2 regions of the Nocardioides sp. NPDC006273 genome follow, and region 2 is predicted to be linked to the other one. Evidence: predicted binding sites of a transcription regulator. Region 2 holds the regulator's gene; the other holds the start of a gene.

Region 1 (11,633 bases), on a different contig from region 2:
CTCGCGCGCCTCGTAGGTGGGCACCCGCCACCGCCGCGAGCCGCGCGGGACGACCAAGGCCTCCTCCGGTTCACCGACATGCGACCAGACCGCCCGGTGGAGCACCTCGGCCATGCGTACGTCGCCCTTCAGCGTCGCCACCGAAGCGGGCTCCTCCGCCCGAAGGGCGCCGTGGCTCTGCCCATTCTTGGTGACCAGCTCCTCGATCGTCGCCTGCTTGGCCTCGATCTCGCCGAGGGCGGGGAGCACGTCGCGGATGTAGCGCAGGAACGAGGCGTTGGGGCCGACGATGAGGACCCCTCGACGGGTCAGCTGGTCGCGGTGCGCGTAGAGAAGGTACGCCGCGCGGTGCAGCCCCACCGCGGTCTTCCCGGTGCCGGGCGCACCCTGCACGACGATCGTCTGCGAGAGGTCGGCACGGACCAGGACATCCTGCTCGGGCTGGATGGTGGCGACGATGTCGCGCATCGGTCCCACGCGGGGCCGCTCGATCTCGGCCTCGAGGAGCGCCGAGTGCTCCTGCTGCTCGGGTCCGCCGTCGATCAGCGACTCGTCCTCGAACGCCGTCAGCTCGCCGTGGGAGAACCCGTAACGACGCCTTCGCGCCAGCCCCATCGGCTCGGTCCGCGACGCCCGATAGAACGGGACGCTGACCGGAGCGCGCCAGTCGACCACCATCGGGTCGCCCGCGCTGTCGGAGATGTGCCGCCGGCCGATGTGGCTCTGCTCGATCAGGGGCTCCGCCCCGGGCTCACCACCCACCGCAGCGGCCCGGTCGATGCGACCGAAGAAGAGGGGCACCTCCGGGTCGTCGGCGAGCTGCTCGAGACGTCGGGCGAGGGTGGCGTCCAGGATCTCGGCGCTGACCCAGTTGCCGGCCGTGGAGGAGTCCAGCGACTCCACCCGCCGCCGCATCCGGGCCAGGTCCCGCCGGGAGGCGGCCAGATGCTCGCGCTCGGCGTCGAGATCGTCGAGACCGTCGGGGGAGTGGGTCCCGTCTATGGGCATGGCTGGTTCATCGCTTCTCCGTCGGCGGCAGGGTTCGCTGGGGGCGCAGGGTCAAAGGCTCCAACATAGGCGACCGCGGATCCGGTGCCCAACAGGTTTATCCGGACCTGCGTTGGGCACCGGGATGCAACAATTGGCGCGTGAGCCTGTTCGATCGCTTCCGACGCCGCAAGACGCGCATGAGCCGTCCGACAGGCGAGAGCTACACCGGATCCACAAGGGTGCGCGCCGCGGACTCCACCGACCAGAAGCATCTCGAGCAGTTCGTCACGACCCGGCGCGGTGTCGAGGGGTTCGTCGAGCCGCGCACCGTCGTCAGCGAGGTGACGCTGCTGCTGGTCGCGCACGACGGCGAGTGGACCAGGCGGCGCGTGCCGTCGCCGCAGTGGGCGCACAAGTTCGCCAATCAGCACCAGGTCCCGTCCTACGACGCGGCGGTGGTCGGCGTACCGCAGCGGATGCGCGACTACAACCGGCGCCAGAAGCAGCAGGGCAAGTAGGCGCCGAGTCGGAACTCGGTCGAAACTGTCGGCGCCCGCGTCTAGTCTTTGCCGACGTGGGTGAAGACCTGATGATCTCCGCGCGCGGGCTGCGCAAGTCCTTCGGCGACTTCGAGGCGGTGCGCGGCATCGACGTGACGGTGCGGCCAGGCGTGGCCTTCGGTTTCCTGGGGCCCAACGGCGCCGGCAAGTCCTCGACGATGCGGATGATCTGCTGCGTCTCGCCGCCGAGCGCGGGTGAGCTGCGGGTCTTCGGGATGGATCCGGCCAAGGACGGGCCGAAGATCAAGGCGCGTCTGGGGGTGTGCCCGCAGGAGGACACCCTCGACGTCGAGCTCAACGTCTACGACAACCTCTACGTCTACGGCCGCTACTTCGGGCTCCCGAGAGCCGAGGTGAAGGGCCGGATCGAGGAGCTGCTCGACTTCGTCCAGCTCACCGACAAGGCCAGGGCGAAGGTCGATGACCTCTCCGGCGGCATGAAGCGACGCCTCACCATCGCCCGGAGCCTGATCAACCGGCCCGAGATCCTGGTCCTCGACGAGCCGACCACGGGGCTGGACCCGCAGGCCCGCCACGTCATCTGGGACCGGCTGTTCCGGCTCAAGCAGGCGGGCGTGACCCTGCTGCTGACCACCCATTACATGGACGAGGCCGAGCAGCTGTGCGATGAGCTCGTGGTCATGGACCAGGGCCGGATCGTGGCCCACGGCACGCCTCTGGGGCTGATCCAGGAGCACTCCACCCGTGAGGTCGCCGAGCTGCGCTTCGGCGTCGGCGAGCACGAGGCACTGGCCGCCAAGGTGGAGGACCTCGCCGAGCGGATCGAGGTGCTGCCCGACCGGCTGCTGCTCTACAGCGACGACGGCGAGTCGGTCATCGAGGCCGTCCACAGCCGTGGCCTGGCGCCGGTGGCCACCCTGGTGCGGCGCGCGTCGCTGGAGGACGTCTTCCTGCACCTCACCGGTCGGACGCTGGTCGACTGATGGTCGACTACGCCGGTTCGGGGCCGGCCACCCCGCCGACCGCGCCCTCGGGGCTGGTCTCCGGTGCGCTGAGGATGGGCGACTACTGGCTCACCGTCCTGGCGCGCACCTGGAAGGGCGGGGTGATCACGACCTTCGTGACGCCGTTCTTCTACGTGCTGGCGCTGGGTGTGCTGCTCGGTGGCTTCGTTGAGGCCGACCCGACCACGCTGGAAGGCGCCGACTCCTATCTGGCGTTCGTCGCGCCGGGCATGGTCGCCGCCCATGCGATGACGATCGCCTTCTCCGAGATGACCTATCCCGTCTACGGGATGGTCAAGTGGCAGCGGATCTACTTCTCGATGATCGCCTCGCCGCTGACCGCCGCCCACATAGTGCTGGCCCAGATGGGCTTCCTGATGCTGCGTACGCTGTTCGCCTGCGGTGTCTTCCTGCTGGTGCTGACCCCGTTCGGGGTCTTCGAGACGTGGTGGGGCGTGCTCGTGGCGTGGCTGGTCCAGGGGCTGGTGGTGCTGGCCTTCGGCACGCCGGTGATGCTGTTCTCGCTCTCGATCAAGGGCGAGGAGTCCTTCGCGCTGATCTTCCGGCTGGGGATGATCCCGCTGACCCTCTTCTCCGGCACCTTCTTCCCCGTCGCCAACCTCGGTCCGGTGCTGGAGAAGATCGCGATGGCCTCGCCGCTGTGGCAAGGCGTGAACCTCACCCGGATGCTCGCGCTGGGGGAGATCGACTGGGCCCTGGCCGCGATTCACGTCGGCTATCTCGGCGTGCTCGCGGGGGTGTGCTGGTGGCTGGCGGTGCGCCGGCTGGGCGAGAGGCTGGTGTCCTGACATGGCGCTCTTCAACGCTGCCCTGGGGACCACGGTCGCCCGGCCGCTGCGAGGCGGCGAGGCCGCTCGGATGCTGCTGTGGCGCAACATCCTGGTCTACCGGCGCGCCTGGCTGGTGTTCATCACCGGGTTCCTGGAGCCGGTCTTCTACCTGTTCTCGATCGGCATCGGCGTGGGCGCGATGGTCGTCGGCTTCGAGTACGCCGGGAAGCCGGTCGACTATCGCGAGTTCGTCGCTCCAGGAATGATCGCGGCCTCGGCGATGAACGGGGCGCTGCTGGATGCGACCTTCAACTTCTTCTTCAAGCTGAAGTACAACAAGCTCTACGACCAGATGCTGGCAACGCCGCTGCGCACCGCCGACATCGCGATCGGCGAGATCCTCTGGAACCAGCTGCGCAGCGGGATCTACGTGACCGCCTTCCTGCTGATCATGGTGGCGATGGACCTGGTCCACTCGTGGTGGGCGCTCCTGGTGGTGCCGGCCGCGCTGCTCATCGGGTCGGCCTTCGGAGCCGTGGGCATGGCCCTGACGACCTACATGAGCTCCTGGCAGGACTTCGAGAAGGTCACCCTCGCGATGATGCCGATGTTCCTGTTCAGCGCCACGTTCTTCCCGATCACGGCCTACCCTGAGTGGCTGCGCTGGATCGTGGAGTTCACCCCGCTCTACCGCGGTGTCGTGCTGTGCCGGGAGCTGACGCTCGGGGTGCCGTCCTGGGGATCGCTGGTCTCGGTGGTCTACCTGCTGGCGTTCGGCGCGATCGGGCTCGTGGTCGTGCGACGGCGGCTTGACTCCCTACTCCTCACCTGAGCGGCAGCAACTCGCGTCTCAAGGGCAGGATCTCCCTCGTGACGGCCTCGGTGGACCGTCAAGATTGACGTATGACATATGAGGCGCCTGCCGAAGTGGAGCTCGAGACGATCGAGCCCGACACCAAGGACTGGACCTGGGTCCTCGATCGGCCCTGCCCAGAGTGCGGCTTCGTCGCCGGCGCGGTGACCGCGGACCGGCTCCCCGAGATCGTGCGGGACAACGCGACCTACTGGGAGGTCCACCTCGCCGCCGACAATGCGCGCGACCGCACTCGGCCCGGGGTCTGGTCGGCGTTGGAGTACGCCGCACACGTACGCGACGTCCACCGCATCTTCGGCGAGCGGGTGCGGCAGATGCTGACCGAGGACGAGCCGCGGTTCGCCAACTGGGACCAGGACGCGGCCGCTGTCGAGGGCGACTACGCCGGCCAGGACCCGGCGGTCGTGGCCGAGGAGCTGATGGACGCCGCCGACGAGGTGGCCACGATCTACGAGAAGGTCCCGCCGGACGCGTGGGGCCGTCGCGGGACGCGTTCCAACGGCGACGTGTTCAGCGTCGAGTCGCTGGGCCGCTACCACCTCCACGACGTCGTCCACCACCTGTGGGACGTACGCGCGGCAGCCAAGCGGGCGACGGTCGCCGCCTACGACGCCAGCGTCGCGACGTACGTCGAGAGCAGCTCGTTCTCCGAGGAGAACCGTTCTCTCCTCGACCGGTTCCTCGCCGAGCTCGAGCCGGGCGACCACGTCCTCGAGATCGGCACCGGGCCCGGCCACGACGCGAAGGCCCTCGAAGCCGGGGGAGTGCGGGTGCGGCGTACCGACATCAGCGAGGGGTTCGTGGCGCACCTGCGGACGCAGGGCCACGCCGCGGCCTGCCTGGACCCGCTGACCGACGACTTGCGTGATCCGGTCCACCCCGATGTCCCCTACGCCGCGGTCTGGGCCTCGGCGACGCTGCTGCACGTGGCCCGCGACGACTTCGGGACCGTGCTCGGCAGGCTGGCCGAGGTCACCCGTCCTGGCGGTGCGCTGCACGTGTCGCTGAAGGAGGGCGAGGGAGAGGAATGGATCAACCGCGGCCACGTCGAGGCTCCCCGTCTCTTCGTCTACTGGCGTGAGTCAGAGCTCCGGGCGGCGCTGGACCGGGCAGGCTGGGACGTGCTCGAGGTCGGGCATGCCGACGGACCCCTCGGGGACGTCTGGCTCGATGTCCTCGCCCGTCGGCGCGGCTGACAGTGGCTGAGTAGCATTCGGGGCGATGAGGCACACGGAGTTCTGGTCCCGGATGGAAGACGCGCTCGGCGCGGGCTATGCGCGTGCGTGGGCGCGCCAGTTCGTGATGGGCGAGCTGGGCGGGCGCACCGCGCAGGAAGCGCTCGACGACGGGGTTCCGCCCAAGGAGGTCTGGGCCGCGGTCTGGAAGACCCTGGAGCTGCCGGCGCGGGAGCGGTGAGATGACCTCGGGCCTCGCTGCTCCGCGCTCGACGGCGGCGGTCCAGAAGCGCACCATCCTCACCCTGGTCGCCACCCAGGCGGTCGGCGCGATGGGCATCACCATCGGCATCGCGACCGCCTCCCTGCTGGCGCGTGACCTGTCCGGCTCGGAGTCGATGGCGGGCCTCTCCCAGACGACCCAGGTCCTGGGCGCCGCGGTGGCCGCGTACGTCCTGGGGCGGGTGATGGACGCCCGCGGGCGCCGGGTCGGGCTGCTGGCGGGCTATCTGCTCGGTGCGGCCGGGGGCCTGCTGGCTGTCCTGGCGGGCGTGGTCGGCTCGATGACGCTGCTGCTGGTCGGCGCGGTGCTGCTGGGCGCGACCACCGCGGCGAACAACGGCGCCCGCTACGCGGCCACCGACCTGGCTCCTGCGACCAGCCGCGCGCGAGCGCTGTCGGTCGTGGTCTGGGCGACGACGTTCGGCGCGGTCATCGGGCCCAACCTGACCGGGGTCGCCGAGCTCTTCACCGATGCCGTCGGGATCCCGGTGCTCACCGGGCCGTTCGCCCTCGGTTCGGTCGCGATGCTGGCGGCAGCGCTGGTGGTCGGGGTCTTCCTGCGACCGGATCCGCTGCTGGTCGCCCGGGAGGGCGCTCCGCCCGCGGAGGCGCCGAAGGGAACGAGCTGGCGCCGCGCGCTCGCCGTGATCCGGGAGCGTCCCGCGCTCGCAGCGGCGGTGGTCGGACAGGCCGCGGCGCACGCCACGATGGTCGCGGTGATGGTGATGACCCCGCTCCACATGGAGCACGGCGGCGCCGGACTGGAGGTCATCGGGCTGGTGATCAGCGGGCACGTCCTCGGCATGTTCGCCTTCGCTCCGGTCGCGGGCTGGCTCGCCGACCGCGTCGGCCGAGCCGACGTGATGGCGCTCGGCGGCGGGGTGCTCCTGGTTGCCCTGGTGCTGTGCGCCGCGGCGCCGCAGGGCAGCTCCGGGCGGATCTTCGTCGGGCTCTTCCTGCTCGGTCTCGGCTGGTCGCTGGCCACGATCGCGGCAGCCACCTCGGTCGCGGACCACACCCCGCTCGAGGTGCGCGCCGACGTCCAGGGCACCGCCGACCTGATCATGGGCGTCGCCGCTGCCGCCGCGGGAGCCCTGTCCGGGGTCGTCGTCGACGTGGCCGGATATCCAGCGCTCGCGCTCTGCGCGATCGTGCTGGTCGTGGTGCTGTTCGGAGCTGCGTACGTGGGGCGTCGGTCGGCCTGAGACACCTGCGACAGGGCAGGGCCGCTGGCGGCCCTGCCCTGTCGGCATCCTCAGCCGAGGAGCTTCTCCATGGTGTCGATCTCCTTCGTCTGGGACTCGATGATCGTCCCGGCCAGGTCGACCGCGGGTTTGAACCGGCCCTCGTCCTGCTCGGTCTCGGACATCTCGACCGCACCCTCGTGGTGCTCGATCATCATCTCCAGCCACATGTTCCGGAACTCGGCGTCGGAGGCGTTCTCGAGGGCGTCCATCTCCTCGGCAGACATCATGCCGGGCATGTCCTGATCCATGCCCTCCATCGAGTCGGACATGCTGCTGTCCTCGCCGCCGTGGCCCTCGTGTCCGCCGTTGACGTGGTCGCGCATGGTCGACGGCACCTCTTCGCCCCACTCCTGGAGCCAGCCGGACATGGTCTCGATCTCGGGGCTCTGGGCCGCCCGGATCGCGTCCGCGAGCTCCTGGACCTCAGGCTCGAGCTTGCGGTCCGTGGTCAGGTCGACCATAGACATCGCCTGGGCGTGGTGCTGGATCATGTCGGTCGCGAAGGTGACGTCGGCCTTGTTGTGCTCGGTCTCGGAGAGCTCCTGGGGCTTTCCGGCCTCGTCGTCGCCACCGCAGGCGGACAGCGTCAGCAGCACGGCCAGGCCGGCCGCGGCCAGGGTCGAGCGGGGGAGGGTGCGTTGCGTACGCATCTGTTGTTTCTCCTTGTCAGGTGCTGTTTGTGGGCATCACTGACCCAGCTTGGACCGCGGGCGTGGCCCGGGTCGCGGCTGGGTCGAGGCCGCTCAGCACCTGATGACGGAGTAGGCCCACGCAGATGGCGGGCCGGTCGCCAGACGGGTGATCAGGGGCATGGATCCGGCCGTTCGCGACCAGTTGTGGACGCGGCTGAGCCACCAGACAGGCGTACGCCGCCACAACCTGCTCAGGAGCAGCGCGCCCGCGGCGAGCAGGAATGCAGCGCACAGCATCATCGCCGTGTGTTCCCGGTCTCCGGGGCCTCCGGCGTGTCCGGGTGCTCCGGCGCCGGCGTGGCGGGCATGTTCGGCGTGGTCGAGGGCGTGGGTGTGCCCCACGTGGACGGCCGGCAGGCCCAGTGAGGCGTGCTCGCCGTCGGCGCGGCTGCCGTGGAGGCTCAGCGCATGCATGGCCAGCAGGCCGGCGACCGTGACGACGACCGCTGCGAGCAGACCGCCGCGTACGACCATCCCGGTCATCCGCTGCCGTCGTCGTGCTGCCGTCCACACACAGCACACCCTAAGCAGTCGATCACCGGCGGACAAAGCGGGCTCGTGACCCGATCATCGCTTGTGATTCATACCCCTATGGGGTATGAATCATGGTGAAGGGGATTCCGAACGATCGAGCAAGGGAGCGACATGACGTCGCATGACGAGCACCTGCATGCCGGACATGACCACGCAGGACATCAGCACTCGACGCATGAAGGTCATGGCGACCATGCCGGCCATGGCGACCATGGGGGACACGCCGGGCACGGCGGTGGGGTGAACGCCATGGCTGCGAGCGCCACGCTGCACTGCCTCACCGGCTGTGCGATCGGTGAGATCGCCGGGCTGATGATCGGCACCGCGATCGGGCTCAGCACGGGTTGGACGATCGCCCTGGCGGTCTCGCTGGCGTTCGCCTTCGGGTATGCCCTCTCGACCCTCCCGTTGCTCAAGTCGGGCCTGGCCGTCGGTGCGGCGTTCAGCGTGGTGCTCGCGGCCGACACCCTCTCGATCGCGACCATGGAGCTGGTCGACAACCTGGTCATGGCGCTCATCCCCGGGGCCATGGAGGCCGGCCTGGTCAACGTGGTGTTCTGGCTCGCGATGATGATCGCCCTCTCGGTCGCCTTCGTGGCGGCCTTCCCGGTCAATCGATACCTGCTCCAGCGGGGCAAGGGACATGCGCTGACGCACCAGTACCACGGTGCGGCGCCGGTCCAGGAGGGTTTCCGGCGCTACCTTCCCTCGTTCTCGAGCGGTGCCCTGGCTGCAGTGATCGTCGCCTTCATGCTCGGCGGTCTGTCGGTCGCGGTCGCTGACGCGGTCGCCGGCGACCCGACCCCTGCCGAGCAGGTCGAGATGCAGGGTCACTGAGGATCCGGCAGGCTCGACACGCCCGAACAAGTGTTCACATCGAACGCTTGTTCGGGCTACTGTGTGGTGGTAGGTGGAGTGTGTTTCGCGCTTTCGCCCCAGGCAGAACAGGGCTGTGAGACACCGTGCCGGAGGGTCCCGTTCAAAACTGTCGGTGGTCCCGTCTAGCGTCTGCCTTGATGACGACGAAGACACGTGGACAAGCGACAGGCAAGGGGAAGAAGTCTGCCCCTCAGGAAGGAAAGAACATGGCGGCAGGTGACCGCGAGAAGGCATTGGATGCCGCTCTCGCCAACATCGAAAGACAGTTCGGCAAGGGCTCGGTCATGCGGCTGGGCGATGAGACCCGGGCTCCGCTCGAGGTGATCCCGACCGGTTCGATCGCGCTCGACGTGGCGCTGGGTCTGGGCGGCCTGCCTCGCGGGCGGGTCGTGGAGATCTACGGTCCGGAGTCCTCGGGTAAGACGACGGTTGCCCTCCACTCGGTCGCCAGCGCGCAGCGCGCCGGTGGCATCGTGGCCTTCATCGACGCCGAGCACGCGCTCGACCCGGAATACGCGAAGAACCTCGGCGTCGACACCGACGCCCTGCTGGTCTCCCAGCCCGACTCGGGTGAGCAGGCCCTGGAGATCGCCGACATGCTGATCCGTTCGGGCGCGCTCGACCTGATCGTCATCGACTCCGTCGCGGCGCTCGTGCCGCGGGCCGAGATCGAGGGCGAGATGGGCGACAGCCACGTCGGTCTGCAGGCTCGACTGATGAGCCAGGCGCTGCGAAAGATGACCGGAGCGCTCAACAACTCCGGCACGACCGCGATCTTCATCAACCAGCTGCGCGAGAAGATCGGCGTGATGTTCGGCTCGCCCGAGACCACGACCGGTGGTCGCGCGCTGAAGTTCTACTCCTCGGTGCGTCTCGACGTGCGCCGGATCGAGACGCTCAAGGACGGCACCGACATGGTCGGCAACCGCACCCGCGTCAAGGTCGTGAAGAACAAGGTGGCCCCGCCGTTCAAGCAGGCCGAGTTCGACATCATGTACGGGAAGGGCATCTCCCGCGAGGGCGGCCTGATCGACGTCGGTGTCGAGGCCGGCCTGGTCCGCAAGGCCGGCGCTTGGTACACCTACGAGGGTGACCAGCTCGGTCAGGGCAAGGAGAACTCCCGCAACTTCCTCAAGGACAACCCCGATCTGGCCAACGAGCTGGAGAAGCGGATCCTGGAGAAGCTCGGCGTCCTGCCGACGGTCGACGCCCCGGCCGAGGGCGAGGCGGCTCCTGTGGCCGAGCCCGCCGGTGTCGAGGACTTCTAGGTCCACAGGCACCGACTGACCCGTGGCTTCGTCTGAGCGCAACCGTTCGTCCACCCAGGACCCCTGGGTGGACGAACGGCCCGCGCCCGACTGGCTGGGGGACGTGACCCTCGGCGTCGAGGCCTGGGCCGGCAAAGCCCTGTCCTCCCCGTCGGTTGAGCCGGATTCGCGAGGGACGAGCGAATCCGTGTCGAAACCAACACGGTCGCGTCGACGACAGAGCCGCCCCGCGGATCCCGCCGACCCCAAGAACGACCCCGAGCCCGATCACGAGGCGATCGCCCGCAAGATCCTCCTCGACGCCCTGACCGGCCAGGCGCGCAGCCGCAAGGAGCTCGCCGACAAGCTGGAGAAGAAGGAGGTTCCGGCAGCTCTGGCGACCCGGCTGCTGGACCGGTTCGAAGAGGTCGGCCTGATCGACGACGAGGCCTTCGCCAGAGCCTGGATCGCCAGCCGACAGCCGGGCAAGGGCCTGGCCCGACGCGCCCTCGCCCAGGAGCTGCGCCGCAAGGGCATCGACGACGAGGTGGCCCGTGAGGCGCTCGACGAGATCGACCCCGACGACGAGCGCGAGGCGGGCCGGCGGATGGTTCGGCGCAAGCTGCGGTCCCTGGAGCGCTTCGACGATCAGACCAAGACCCGGCGCCTGGTGGGGATGCTCGCCCGCAAGGGATACGGTGCCGGTGTGGCCTTCGCCATCGTCCGCGAGGAGCTCTCGCTCGCCGATGAATATGACGCCGCTGATGTCGTGTCAGAATCCGATCTGTGAGTGAGCAGCAAGAGCGCGAGATCCTGACCTATGAGCTGTTCGGCAGCGCCGTACGCGACGTCGCCCAGCAGGTGGTGGACAGCGATTACGAGCCCGACATCGTGCTCTCGATCGCACGCGGTGGCCTGGCCCTCGGGATGGGCCTGGGCTACGCCCTCGACGTGAAGAACCTGTCCGCGGTCAACGTCGAGTTCTACACCGGCGTCAACGAGCGTCTCGAGGTCCCGATGATGCTCCCGCCGACGCCTGCGGCCGTCGACCTGACCGGGATGAAGGTGCTGATCGCCGACGACGTCGCCGACACCGGCAAGACCCTGGAGATCGTGCACGACTTCTGCGAGGGCCACGTGGCCGAGGCCCGCACCGCGGTGATCTTCGAGAAGCCGTGGACGGTGATCAACGCCGACTACGTCTACAAGAAGACCGACCGCTGGATCGACTTCCCCTGGTCCTCCCAGCCGCCGCTCGTCGACCGCCGCGGCGGTCTGGCCCACTGACCCAGCGGCGTTAACCTGGGTGCATGTTCACGCCGGTCGCCGTTCACACCGGGACACAGCGTCTCGGTGGGGTGACGCGCCCGGGGGAGAGCTGGGCGGCGGCGGCGACG
Region 2 (11,633 bases):
GCTCCCGGGGCAGGTGCCGGAGCACGAGACGCAGGTGACCCAGGACCTGTGCACGCGGCTGGCCGCAGAGTCGGTGGCCCGTGCCGCAGTGGTGACCGGAGCCGGTGAGCAGGTCGTCGTGATCGGCGACTCCTGGGCCTCTGGCTTCGGGCTGGACGACCCAGGTCAGTCGTGGCCGCGCTATCTCGACGGCGAGGTGCGGGTCTCCGGCTTCGGTGGCACCGGCTACTCGCGTGGGCTGATGGAGCGGTGTGGTCCGATCTCGTTCCCCGAGCGCGTTCCTGACGTGCTCGCCCAGGGGGCTGACCTGGTCGTGCTCGAGGGCGGCATCAACGACTCCAAGAGCGAGCTCGACGAGGTCGAGAAGGGCTTCCGCGAGACCCTGGACGAGCTGAAGGACCACCAGGTCATCGTGCTCAGCGCGCCCAAGGTGAACTCGCGCGCCAAGGCCATCAGGGTCGTCAACAAGATGATGCGGCGGGTCTCGGCGGAGTACGGGGTGACGTACATCAACGTCTTCGACCTCGAGCTGCCCATGCTCGAGGACAACACCCATCTGACTGTCGCGGGCCACATGCAGTTCGGGGAGATCGTCGCCCGGCGGATCGCGGAGAGCCGATCGGAGACTGTCCCCGCGCACGGCTAAGGTTGCCCGAGTGACCGCAACCGAAACCGTCTCCCAGTCGCCCGTACGCGAAGCCCTCGCGGATGCGGTCGCGACCCTCGGCGGGGCCACCCGTGATGGTCAGGTGCTGATGGCCGACGCGGTGGCGCAGGCGCTCGCCGACGAGGAGCACCTGCTGGTCGAGGCCGGCACCGGCACCGGAAAGTCGCTGGCGTATCTGGTCCCGTCGCTGCTCCACGACAGCCGGGTCGTGGTGGCCACCGCGACGCTGGCGCTGCAGCATCAGCTCGTCGAGCGCGACCTGCCGCGTCTGGTGAAGGCGATCGGCTCGCGCCCGGGCGTCGACGCCTCCTACGCCGTCCTCAAGGGCCGCTCCAACTACGCCTGCCTCCACCGCGTGCGCGAGGGTGCTCCCGACGACCAGGGCACCCTGGTCGACGTGCCGCTGGGCGCGATGGCGGAGAAGGTCCTCGAGCTCCGCAGCTGGGCCGAGAAGGAAGCGGACAAGGGCGGGAGCGGTGAGCGCGACTCCGCCCCTCGGCACACCGACCGCGAGTGGCGCCAGGTCTCGGTCAACCACCGCGACTGCCTCGGCGCCGCCAAGTGTCCCTTCGGCGAGGAGTGCTTCGCCGAGGTCGCTCGTGAGAAGGCTCAGAAGAGCCATCTGATCGTCACCAACCACTCGCTGCTCGCGATCGACGCGATCGAGGGGGTGCCGATGATCCCAGAGTACGACGCCGTGGTGATCGACGAGGCCCACGAGCTGGTTGCGCGCGTGACCCAGGCGGCGACCGACGAGCTGACCGCGGCCGAGGTGGAGCGGGCCGCCCGACGGGCCCAGAAACACATCGACGGCTCCGAGGCCGACGACCTGGCCGACGCCTCCGACGCGCTCCGGGCAGCGATCAACGAGACCTCACCTGGGCGGCTGATCACGCTGCCCGAGGTCGTCTCGGACGCCTTGGTGCTCGTGCGTGACGCTGCTCGCTCAGCGATCTCGGCGCTCCCCAAGCCGAAGGACTCCGAAGGGGCCGACCCCGGCTTCCAGCAGGCCAAGGGTGGCCTGCAGGAGGTCTTCACCACTGCCGAGCGGATGGCTGCTGCCGCCGAGTCCGACGTCATCTGGATCAACGAGGGCGGCGACAGGATCCCGCCGCGTCTGTGTGTCGCGCCCCTGCAGGTCTGGGCGCAGATGCGCGACAAGCTGCTGCGGGAGAAGACCGTCGTCTTCGCCTCGGCGACCCTCAAGCTCGGCGGCGACTTCGGCCCCGTGGCTGGATCCCTCGGGCTGAAGGCGGAGGAGCGCACCGAGCTGGGTGCCGGGGCGCAGCGTACGGAGGACGTTCTGCCGTGGATCGGGCTGGATGTCGGCAGCCCGTTCGACTACGGCAGGCAGGGGATCTTGTACGTCGCCCGCCACCTGCCCCCTCCCGGGCGCGACGGCATGGGCGCCAAGACCATGGACGAGATCGTCGACCTGGTCGACGCCGCGGACGGGCGTACGCTCGGGCTCTTCTCCTCACGCCGTGCCGCCGAGGCGGCCGCCGAGGTCGTGCGCCAGAAGCTGCCTCACCTGACCACCCTGGCCCAGGGTGACGCCCAGCTGCCCGAGCTCGCCGCGCAGTTCGTCGCCGACCCGCATACGGTGCTGTTCGGGACGCTGTCGCTGTGGCAGGGCCTCGACGTGCCCGGCGACACCTGCCAGCTCGTGATCATCGACCGGATCCCGTTCCCGCGGCCCGACGACCCGCTGATGTCGGCCCGGCAGCAGGCGGCCGACAAGGCCGGTGGCAACGGGTTCATGCAGGTCGCCGCCACCCACGCGGCGCTGCTGTTGGCGCAGGGGGCCGGCCGGCTGATCCGCACCACCACCGATCGTGGCGTCGTGGCCGTGCTCGACGCTCGCCTGGCGACCGCCCGCTACGGCGGGTTCCTCAAGGCGAGCCTGCCGCCGATGTGGGCCACCACCGACCCCGATGTCGTCCGCAAGGCTCTCAAGCGGCTCTCCGAGCTGGCCTCTGCCTGAGCCAGCGGTATCGGCTCGTCCAGACCAGAACTCACGCCGAGTCGGCTCGTCAGAACGAGCCGACTCGGCGTGAGTTTGTGCGTCAGCGGTAGGTCTTCGCCCACCAGCGGTGGGTGGCCTTGTCGGGCGAGGCGACACCGCGGCAGGAGAACGCGGTGCCCTTGCCGCACTTGAAGTTGCTGCTCGCGTTGACGAAGGTGACCTCGACCTTGCGGATCCGCTTGGAGGAGAAGCCCTTGATGGTCTTTGTGGCGATGCCGTCGCGGTTGGGCTTGAGGTAGTAGACGCCCCGGGTGCCGTCGGTGCGGAAGATGCTGACCACGGCGGCGTTGGCGTTGGGGCGGGCCACGTCGACCTTCACCCGCAGCTTCCAGCCCTTGCCGACCTTCTTCGGGACGAGGCGCTGCGAGGCGTACGTCAGGTGCTTGAGGGTGAACTTGCCGCTGACCGTCTGCCGCTTCGCGGGCAGTGCCTTGCGGCCGTCGTAGACCGGCGCGTAGTAGGCGCGGCCCTCGCTGTAGGTCTTCCTGGGGGCCAGGTTGGCGGCGGCGAAGCGGGCGTACTGCGCCTTGAGGGTGGTGCCGCGAGCGGCGAGCGCCCGGCGGATGGCGAGGGTGGAGTGGGTCGACGGGGCCCGGTTCCAGACGTCGAGGACCACTGCCGGCAGGTCACCGCGCTTCCTGGTGAAACGCTCGGAGAGATAGCGGAAGAAGATCCAGTTGCCGTAGATGCCGAGGTTGGAGACGTTGGAGTTGTCGAGCGGCTTGCGCTGGTCCTCGAGCTGGCCGTAGGCCAGGTATTGCCGGTTGTCGTTGATGCTGTCGTAGACCTCGTCCTCGACCCAGGTCGCGGTGGACTCCATCATCCAGCGGTCCTCGCCGGCGTCGTAGGCGAACTGGACCGCGTGGAAGTACTCATGAGCAGCCGTCACGCGGAGGTTCTCCGTGGGCGTGTTCATGGAGCCGTACTCGCTGGTGGCGTAGTCGTTGTCCAGCACGCAGTAGGCGGTCGCGGCGGTCTTGGAGACCTTCGTCTCGGGCGCGCAGTAGCCGTAGTAGCCCTCGTCGTAGAGGTTCTCCAGGTAGATGTCGACCTTGCCCGGGGTGACCGACTTGTCGGCCGCGGGCTTGCGGTAGCCCGCCTTCACGTAGATGTTGTGGACCTTCGTGACCACGTCGCGGACCTGGTTCGCGTAGGCCACGGACGCCTTGTCGCCACCCTTGCCGGGGGTGTAGTGGACGCAGACCGCGTGGCTGCAGGTCTGGGTGGCTGCGCGGGGGCGGGCGAGCAGCTCGCGCGCCGCCACCTGGTTGGGGCCGTCCAGAGCGTCCTTGGCGTTCCACAGGTCGGCCAGCGCGATCGTCGCGTCGGGTCGGCCGGCGACGTGCCGGCCGGGCACGACCTGCCGGGTGCCACGCACCGACTGGTTGCGCTTGACCTTCTTGGCCGCGGCGAGCGCCTCGCGGGCCGTCTTCTCCGTCACCGGCTGCTCGACGCCGGTCTCACCGCCGGTCATCACCGACCCCGCCGGGGTCGACCCGGTTGCGGGCATGGTGGCCGCGAACGTGGCTACGACCATGCCTGCGATCAGGACGAGGGAGCGTTGTTTGCGGTTGATCCGGCGGGCAATGTTTCGCATGAGATACCAGACGTTCGGGAAGGCAGACCAGGGCAGTCTAAGCGCAGAGGGCCGACCCTACACCGGTGAAACGCCTATCCGGGCCGCGAGACGTGATGGCGACGCCGGGCGCTGCAGGAGACGACGCAGCCGCCGGTCCCGTATGGGCCGGCGGCTGGATCTCACGCAGTATTCAGGTCTCAGAGGCTACGCAGAACAGCCGTCACCTTGCCGAGGATCGTCGCGTGGGTGCCGTCGATCGGCTCGTACGCAGCGTTGTGCGGCAGCAGCCACACCTTGCCGTCCTTGCGGGAGAGCGTCTTGACGGTCGCCTCGCCGTCGATCAGCGCGGCCACGATCTCGCCGTTCTCCGCGGTCGGCTGCTGGCGCACGACCACGAAGTCGCCGTCGCAGATGGCGGCGTCGACCATCGAGTCACCGGAGACCGAGAGCAGGAAGAGGTCGCCGTTGCCGACCAGCTGCTTGGGCAGCGGGAAGACGTCCTCGACGCTCTGCTGGCTCGACGTCTCCTCGGCCAGGATCGGGCCACCGGCCGCGATCCGCCCGACCAGGGGGACCATCGTGGCGTCGGGGTTGGGGTCGACGGCGGCCTCGGAGGCGATCGTCGTCTCGGGCTCCTCGCCGGACATGGCCTTGCGGTGAGCCATCACCTCGGGGAGGAACACCTCGAGGGCGCGGGGTCGCTTCGGGTCCTTGCGGATCAGACCACGCTGCTCCAACGCGCGGAGCTGGTGGGCGACGCTGCTGGTGCTGGTCAGCCCGACCGCGGCGCCGATCTCGCGCATGCTGGGCGGGTAGCCGCGCTGTTCGATGCTGTCGCGCAGGTGCGCGAGGATGCGCTGCTGACGCGGCGTGAGCCCGGTCGCGTCCGGCGGCCCGTCGGGGAGCTCGCGGACGCGGCTCTTCTTCGAACCGCCTGATCCGGTGCCTGTCTTCTGCGTGGTCATGCCATCACATTAGTCCCTCTGGCACCACTACTTCAAACATCTGTTCGATCTCGTTTGTGACGCGTGTCGGCGCTCGAAAATTCTTGGGCGCGCCACTTGCGTTGTTCGAACACGTGATCTAACTTCGAACATGTGCTCGATCGAACACGTGATCGAGAGACTTGTGAACTGGAGGCCGTGATGAGTGCAACCGTCTATGTGCTGCCCGTAGCCGAACCGCCCCGTCCTGTGCGTGAGGAGCGTCGCTCGACGGTGCGGCTCACCCGGCGAGGACGGGTCGTCGTGTTCGCGTTCGCGCTGGTCGTGCTCTTCGGGATCGCGCTGATCGGGGCGAAGGTGGCGTTCGCGGTGGAGAGCGGTGCCGAAAAAAGCTCCGGTTCCGCCGCTCACACGATGGTCGTCGGTGATGGCGACACGCTCTGGGACATCTCCGAGAAGGCCGTCATCGGCACCGACGCTTCGATTCGGGAGATGGAGCGGACGATCAAGGAGCTCAACGGCCTCGAGTCCTCGATGCTCCTGTCCGGGCAGACCCTGATCGTCCCGACCGCGCCGTGAGCTCATCTCGACAGGCTGGATAGGCCACACAGATGTCCGGCTGCTCCTTCGAGACCGGCAGCCGGCAACCGGGGAAAGTGAGAGTGCTGCAGACGATGGGAAGCGTCTGCAGCACTCTCGCTGTTTCGGGGCCCGCTGGGTCAGGGTCAGTGACGCCCGCGGTAGGGGCTGTCCGGCTCGGCCGGCGGCCACTGCTTGTTGCGGATGCCGTGTCGCGGCGGCCATTCGTCGTCCGGTTGGTCGGCCGGGTCCTGGGGAGGCCGCTGGGTGGGCATCGCCTGGGTCGCGGCGGGATCCTGGGTCAGTCGAGCCCGAGAGCCGGTCTGGCCGTAGCCGGTCGGCGCCTGGTAGGAGCCGGACTGGTACTGCGGCGATCCGGCCTGCTGGGCGGGGTAGCCGTCGGTGGTGTATCCCTGCGATCCGTACACCGAGGTGCTCTGTGGTGTCGAGGTCGGCGTCGAGGGGTTGGAGTAGTAGGGCTGCGGGGTCGGCGGGGGAGCGGTCGGCGGCTGGTAGGCCGATGCGCCGTAGGCAGCCCGGCTGCCGGTGCTGCCGTAGCCCTGATCGTCTCCGGGATAGCCGTATGGCGACTGGGAGCTCGTGTCGGTGTAGGCCGAGCGACTCCCGGTGCTGCCGTAGGGCTGCTGCTGGTTCCCGGTGTCGGCGCTGTGTCGGCTGTAGGAGCCGGTGTCCTCGTAGCCGTAGGAGCCGGTGCCGTAGTAGTCCTGCTCCGAGTAGGCCTGGCCCGGGTAGTCCTGCTCCTCCACGTAGGCGTTGGAGTGGTTTCCGGCGTAGTCGTCGGCGGGCGGTGGGGTGGGGGAGCCGGTGAGGGCCCGCCAGGCCTTCCCGGCGAAGGTGAAGGTCAGGAAGAGGCAGGCGACTGCGAAGACCGCCGCGATGGCGAGCTTCACCCAGGCGCCGGAATCGCCTCCCCGTGCGTCGGCCCCGAAACCGACGGCGACCCACACCAGCACTCCCCAGATGATCAGGGAGGCCAGTGTCGCGATCGCAGGCAAGATGAATGGTGGCCGGGGACCGCTTCTGGGGCGCGTGCCTCTCCGCGACCCGACGCGATTTCCTCCGGAGATGTTTGTCACGGGGGTCATTCTTACGCATGCAGCCCAGTTCGGCGCCCCTGAACCGGAATCTTTCGGTGTTTGGCCCGGCGACACGCCGTGCAGGCGGGAAACCCGCCCTGCGCTTGCATCGACTGAGGGGCGGGCGTACGGTTACCACTACATCTAGTAGTTACACGGCTGTAGTTATCCACATCTAGTTCACATGAATAGGTGGATGACTCACAGCGATGAGGGTGTTGTTCCACAGGGGTCCACGCTCGTATCCACAGGTTCCACAGGCTCGGGCCGCCGTTGAGACGGCCTGGATCCACAGGCTTCATGAGAGGGGCTCGACCGTGCACTGTCCGTTCTGCCGACACAGCGACACCAAGGTGCTCGACTCCCGTGTGGCCGAGGAGGGTGGCCAGATCCGGCGCCGCCGGGTCTGCCAGGAGTGCGGGAAGCGGTTCACGACCGTCGAGCAGATGCAGCTGATGGTGGCCAAGCGCTCCGGCGCTGCGGAACCGTTCAGCCGCGACAAGGCGGTGCATGGCGTCCGCAAGGCATGCAAGGGCCGCCCGGTCACCGAGGACCAGCTCGCCTGCCTCGGCCAAGAGGTCGAGCAGGCGCTGCGCAGCCAGGGGTTGGCCGAGGTCCCCAGCCACGAGGTGGGGCTGGCGATCCTCGCGCCGCTGCGCGAGCTCGACGAGGTGGCCTACCTGCGCTTCGCCAGTGTCTACCGGGCCTTCGGCTCGGCGGAGGATTTCGAGCGGGAGATCCAGATGCTGCGTACGGAACGGGAAGTCAACGACTTCGAGGCAGAACATCCGGTCGAGGTCCCGGTGGGCACCGACTAGATCCCACGGCCATGTGAATCGAGACGGCACACAGACCGGCCCAGGCAGGCCGTGGGGAAGCGACCTGCCTGGGCCTTTAAACAGCAGAGCCAGCACGACTCAGAGCAAGACGTACGAAGCCCGAACGGGCGCAACAGGAGACTCCACCATCAGCACCGACCAGCAGCACGGCACAGCGATCGATGACAACAGGGGGAAAGAAATGACAGACACGGCAGCAGAGGCATCGACGAAGGCGGGCGCCGGGCTGAAGATCGAGCGGATCTTCAGCACCGAGGGTGTCCACCCGTACGACGAGATCACCTGGGAGCGACGCGACGTCGTCCAGAAGAACTGGAAGACCGGCGCGACCGTCTTCGAGCAGACCGGCGTGGAGTTCCCCGACTTCTGGTCGATCAACGCCTCGACGATCGTGACGACCAAGTACTTCCGCGGTGCGATCGGCACGGAGAAGCGTGAGCAGAGCCTGAAGCAGCTGATCGACCGGGTCGTGAACACCTACGTCGCCTCCGGCAAGGAGAACGGCTACTTCGCCTCGGACGCCGACGCCGACCTCTTCGGCCGCGAGCTCACCTGGCTGCTGGTCCACCAGTACTTCGCGTTCAACTCGCCGGTCTGGTTCAACGTCGGCACCGAGTCCCCCCAGCAGGTCTCTGCCTGCTTCATCCTCTCGGTCGACGACTCCATGGACTCGATCCTGAACTGGTACAAGGAAGAGGGCCTGATCTTCAAGGGCGGCTCCGGTGCCGGTCTCAACCTCTCCCGCATCCGCTCCTCCAAGGAGCTGCTGAAGTCCTCCGGCGGCACCGCCTCCGGCCCTGTCTCCTTCATGCGTGGCGCCGACGCGTCCGCCGGCACCATCAAGTCCGGCGGCGCCACCCGCCGTGCGGCGAAGATGGTCGTCCTCGACGTCGACCACCCCGACATCGAGGAGTTCGTCGAGACCAAGGCGCGCGAGGAGGACAAGATCCGCGCGCTGCGCGATGCCGGCTTCGACATGGACCTGGGTGGCAAGGACATCTCGTCCGTGCAATACCAGAACGCCAACAACTCCGTGCGCGTCTCCGACGAGTTCATGCGCGCCGTCGAGGAGGGCAAGAAGTTCGGTCTCCGCGCCCGCACCACCGGTGAGGTCATCGAGGAGATCGACGCCCGCGAGCTGTTCCGCAAGATCTCGATCGCCGCGTGGGAGTGTGCCGACCCGGGTCTGCAGTACGACGACACCATCAACGACTGGCACACCAACCCGGAGACGGGCCGGATCACCGGCTCCAACCCGTGCTCGGAATACATGTCGCTGGACAACTCCTCCTGCAACCTGGCGTCGCTGAACCTGCTGAAGTTCCTCAAGGACGACGACACCTTCGACGCCGTGCGCTTCGAGCAGGCCTGCGAGGTCGTCTTCACCGCGATGGACATCTCCATCTGCTTCGCCGACTTCCCGACCGAGGCGATCGGCCAGACCACCCGCGACTACCGCCAGCTCGGCATCGGGTACGCCAACCTCGGCGCGCTGCTGATGGCGATGGGTCTCGGCTACGACTCCGAGGGTGGCCGCACCATGGCCGCCGCCATCACCTCGCTGATGACCGGCGCCGGCTACAAGCGCTCTGCCGAGCTGGCCGGTGTCGTCGGTCCGTACGCCGGCTACGCCCGTAACGCCGAGGCTCACCTGCGGGTCATGCGCAAGCACCAGGCCGCCAACGACGCGGTCCGCTCGATCAACCCGGTCGACCGCAACATCATCGACGCGGCGACCAAGGTGTGGGCCGATGTCATCGAGGTCGGCCGGGTCAACGGCTTCCGCAACGCCCAGGCCTCGCTGCTCGCGCCGACCGGCACCATCGGCTTCATGATGGACTGCGACACCACCGGCATCGAGCCCGACTTCTCGCTGGTCAAGTTCAAGAAGCTCGTCGGTGGCGGCTCGATGCAGATCGTCAACCAGGTGATTCCGCGGGCGCTGAAGAAGATGGGCTACCAGCCCGAGCAGATCGAGGCGATCGTCGACTACATCGCCGAGCACGGCCACGTCATCGACGCGCCGGGCCTGCGCCAGGAGCACTACGAGGTCTTCGACACCGCGATGGGCAAGCGCGCGCTGAAGCCGATGGGCCACGTGCGCATGATGGCCGCGACGCAGCCGTTCCTCTCCGGGGCGATCTCCAAGACCGTCAACCTGCCGGAGTCCGCGACGGTCGAGGAGATCGAGCAGGTCTACATGGAGTCGTGGAAGCTGGGCCTGAAGGCCACCGCGATCTACCGCGACAACTGCAAGGTCGGCCAGCCGCTGGCCGACGGCAAGTCGGAGGGCGCCAAGAAGGACCAGGGTCTCTCCACCGCCGCTGCGGAGGCCGCGGAGGCGGTTGCCGCCGAGGTCGAGCCCGAGGTCATCGAGAAGATCATCGAGAAGATCGTCTACGCGCCGACCCGCAAGCGTCTGCCGAAGTCGCGCGTCTCGCGCACCACCTCCTTCACGGTGGGCGGCGCCGAGGGCTACATGACCTCCGGTGCCCACGCCGACGGCGAGCTCGGTGAGGTCTTCCTCAAGCTCGGCAAGCAGGGCTCGACCCTGGCCGGTGTCATGGACGCCTTCTCCATCGCGGTGTCCGTCGGCCTCCAGTACGGTGTCCCGCTGGAGACCTACGTCTCCAAGTTCACCAACCTGAAGTTCGAGCCCGCCGGTCTGACCGACGACCCGGACGTACGCATGGCGCAGTCCCTCATGGACTACGTCTTCCGCCGGCTGGCGCTGGACTACATGTCCTTCGAGGACCGCTCGGCTCTCGGCATCTACTCCGCCGACGAGCGCCAGCGCTACCTCGAGACCGGCTCCTACGAGCCGCTCGGCAACGGCGGCACCACCGCCGCCGAGCTCGTCCAGAAGCCTGCTCGGGAGCGTAAGGCCGCCCCGGAGGCGAAGTCCGAGGTCGTCGATGCCGACATCAAGGAGGAGACCCCCGCCGAGGAGGCTCCGAAGGGTGAGGCCAAGGCCGCGCACACCACCGCCGAGCTGCTCGAGTCGATCAGCGGCATGGCCATCGACAGCCCGCTCTGCTTCACCTGCGGCACCAAGATGCGCCCCGCCGGCTCCTGCTACGTCTGCGAGGGCTGCGGCTCGACCTCCGGTTGCAGCTGAGCCTGAAGGCTGAATGAGTCGGGTCCCGTGCCTCAAGTGGGGGTGCGGGACCGGCTCGTTTTCAGGGGATGTGGGAGTCCCGGTGTCATGGGGTGACCTCGGGGCTCCCACGTAGCAATTGGTTAGCCTGCGATACGTGAGTGATGCGGATCTGGCTGACGTGATGGCGCTCGAACGTGAGCTGCAGACTGCGACGGTTCGCGCCGATCCGGGTCGCCTTGTGGAGCTCTTGGCGCCCGACTTCGAGGAGATCGGTGCCTCTGGCCGCCTATGGGACCTTGCGTCGATTCTCGAGATGCTCGGGAGTGAGAACCATGACTCTCCCGGCATCGAGGTGCACGAACTCACCGGGCGCGTGATCGCGGACGACACGGTCATCCTCAGGTGGCAGTCGGTCCGTGGTGAGCGCCGCGCCCATCGAACCTCGCTGTGGCAACATCGCACAGAGGGTTGGCGCTTGGTGCACCATCAAGGAACACCAGTCGCTTGATGTGGGCGTATCGGTGCAACCGGGTGGTCTCAGGACTCCCAAGTCGCGTTGAGCCTAGGGTTTCTCGATGAGCTCTGATGGCGTAGACGCCCCATACGTAGGGTCTGATTTCTACTGCGATGTCGCGATTCCGCACACTGACCGCCTGGACGTGATGCACGAGGACGAACACGTGCTTGCGTTCCATCACACGCGGCCATTCTGGACAGTCCACATCGTGGTGGTGCCCAAGCGCCACATCGGCTCGCTCACGACCGTGAGTGCCGAGGATGAGAGTGACGTCCGCAAACTGCT

The links. Region 2 encodes LexA, which represses DNA repair genes until DNA is damaged. Its sites were predicted from a motif close to TCGAACANNTGTTCGA; they were not measured.
Region 1: the regulator LexA is predicted to act here: its motif matches at 8,987-9,002, upstream of recA (recombinase RecA).

The regions. Positions count from the first base shown of each region.
Region 1 is NZ_JBEXSD010000001.1:207,958-219,590, forward strand. Features, by position in the region: gene ABZZ22_RS00965 (AAA family ATPase) at 1-1,008, opposite strand, end outside; gene ABZZ22_RS00970 (hypothetical protein) at 1,149-1,508, shown strand; gene ABZZ22_RS00975 (ABC transporter ATP-binding protein) at 1,580-2,494, shown strand; gene ABZZ22_RS00980 (ABC transporter permease) at 2,494-3,324, shown strand; gene ABZZ22_RS00985 (ABC transporter permease) at 3,326-4,138, shown strand; gene ABZZ22_RS00990 (methyltransferase domain-containing protein) at 4,234-5,376, shown strand; gene ABZZ22_RS00995 (DUF3046 domain-containing protein) at 5,402-5,596, shown strand; gene ABZZ22_RS01000 (MFS transporter) at 5,598-6,842, shown strand; gene ABZZ22_RS01005 (DUF305 domain-containing protein) at 6,893-7,534, opposite strand; gene ABZZ22_RS01010 (DUF6153 family protein) at 7,628-8,089, opposite strand; gene ABZZ22_RS01015 (hypothetical protein) at 8,232-8,354, shown strand; gene ABZZ22_RS01020 (DUF4396 domain-containing protein) at 8,360-8,947, shown strand; gene recA (recombinase RecA) at 9,196-10,257, shown strand; gene ABZZ22_RS01030 (regulatory protein RecX) at 10,445-11,026, shown strand; gene ABZZ22_RS01035 (phosphoribosyltransferase) at 11,023-11,523, shown strand; gene ABZZ22_RS01040 (GNAT family N-acetyltransferase) at 11,547-11,633, shown strand, end outside.
Region 2 is NZ_JBEXSD010000002.1:58,240-69,872, forward strand. Features, by position in the region: gene ABZZ22_RS01350 (SGNH/GDSL hydrolase family protein) at 1-646, shown strand, start outside; gene ABZZ22_RS01355 (ATP-dependent DNA helicase) at 657-2,651, shown strand; gene ABZZ22_RS01360 (MXAN_6640 family putative metalloprotease) at 2,734-4,290, opposite strand; gene lexA (transcriptional repressor LexA) at 4,470-5,237, opposite strand; gene ABZZ22_RS01370 (LysM peptidoglycan-binding domain-containing protein) at 5,418-5,795, shown strand; gene ABZZ22_RS01375 (hypothetical protein) at 5,942-6,811, opposite strand; gene nrdR (transcriptional regulator NrdR) at 7,210-7,710, shown strand; gene ABZZ22_RS01385 (vitamin B12-dependent ribonucleotide reductase) at 7,913-10,849, shown strand; gene ABZZ22_RS01390 (nuclear transport factor 2 family protein) at 10,986-11,339, shown strand; gene ABZZ22_RS01395 (HIT domain-containing protein) at 11,407-11,633, shown strand, end outside.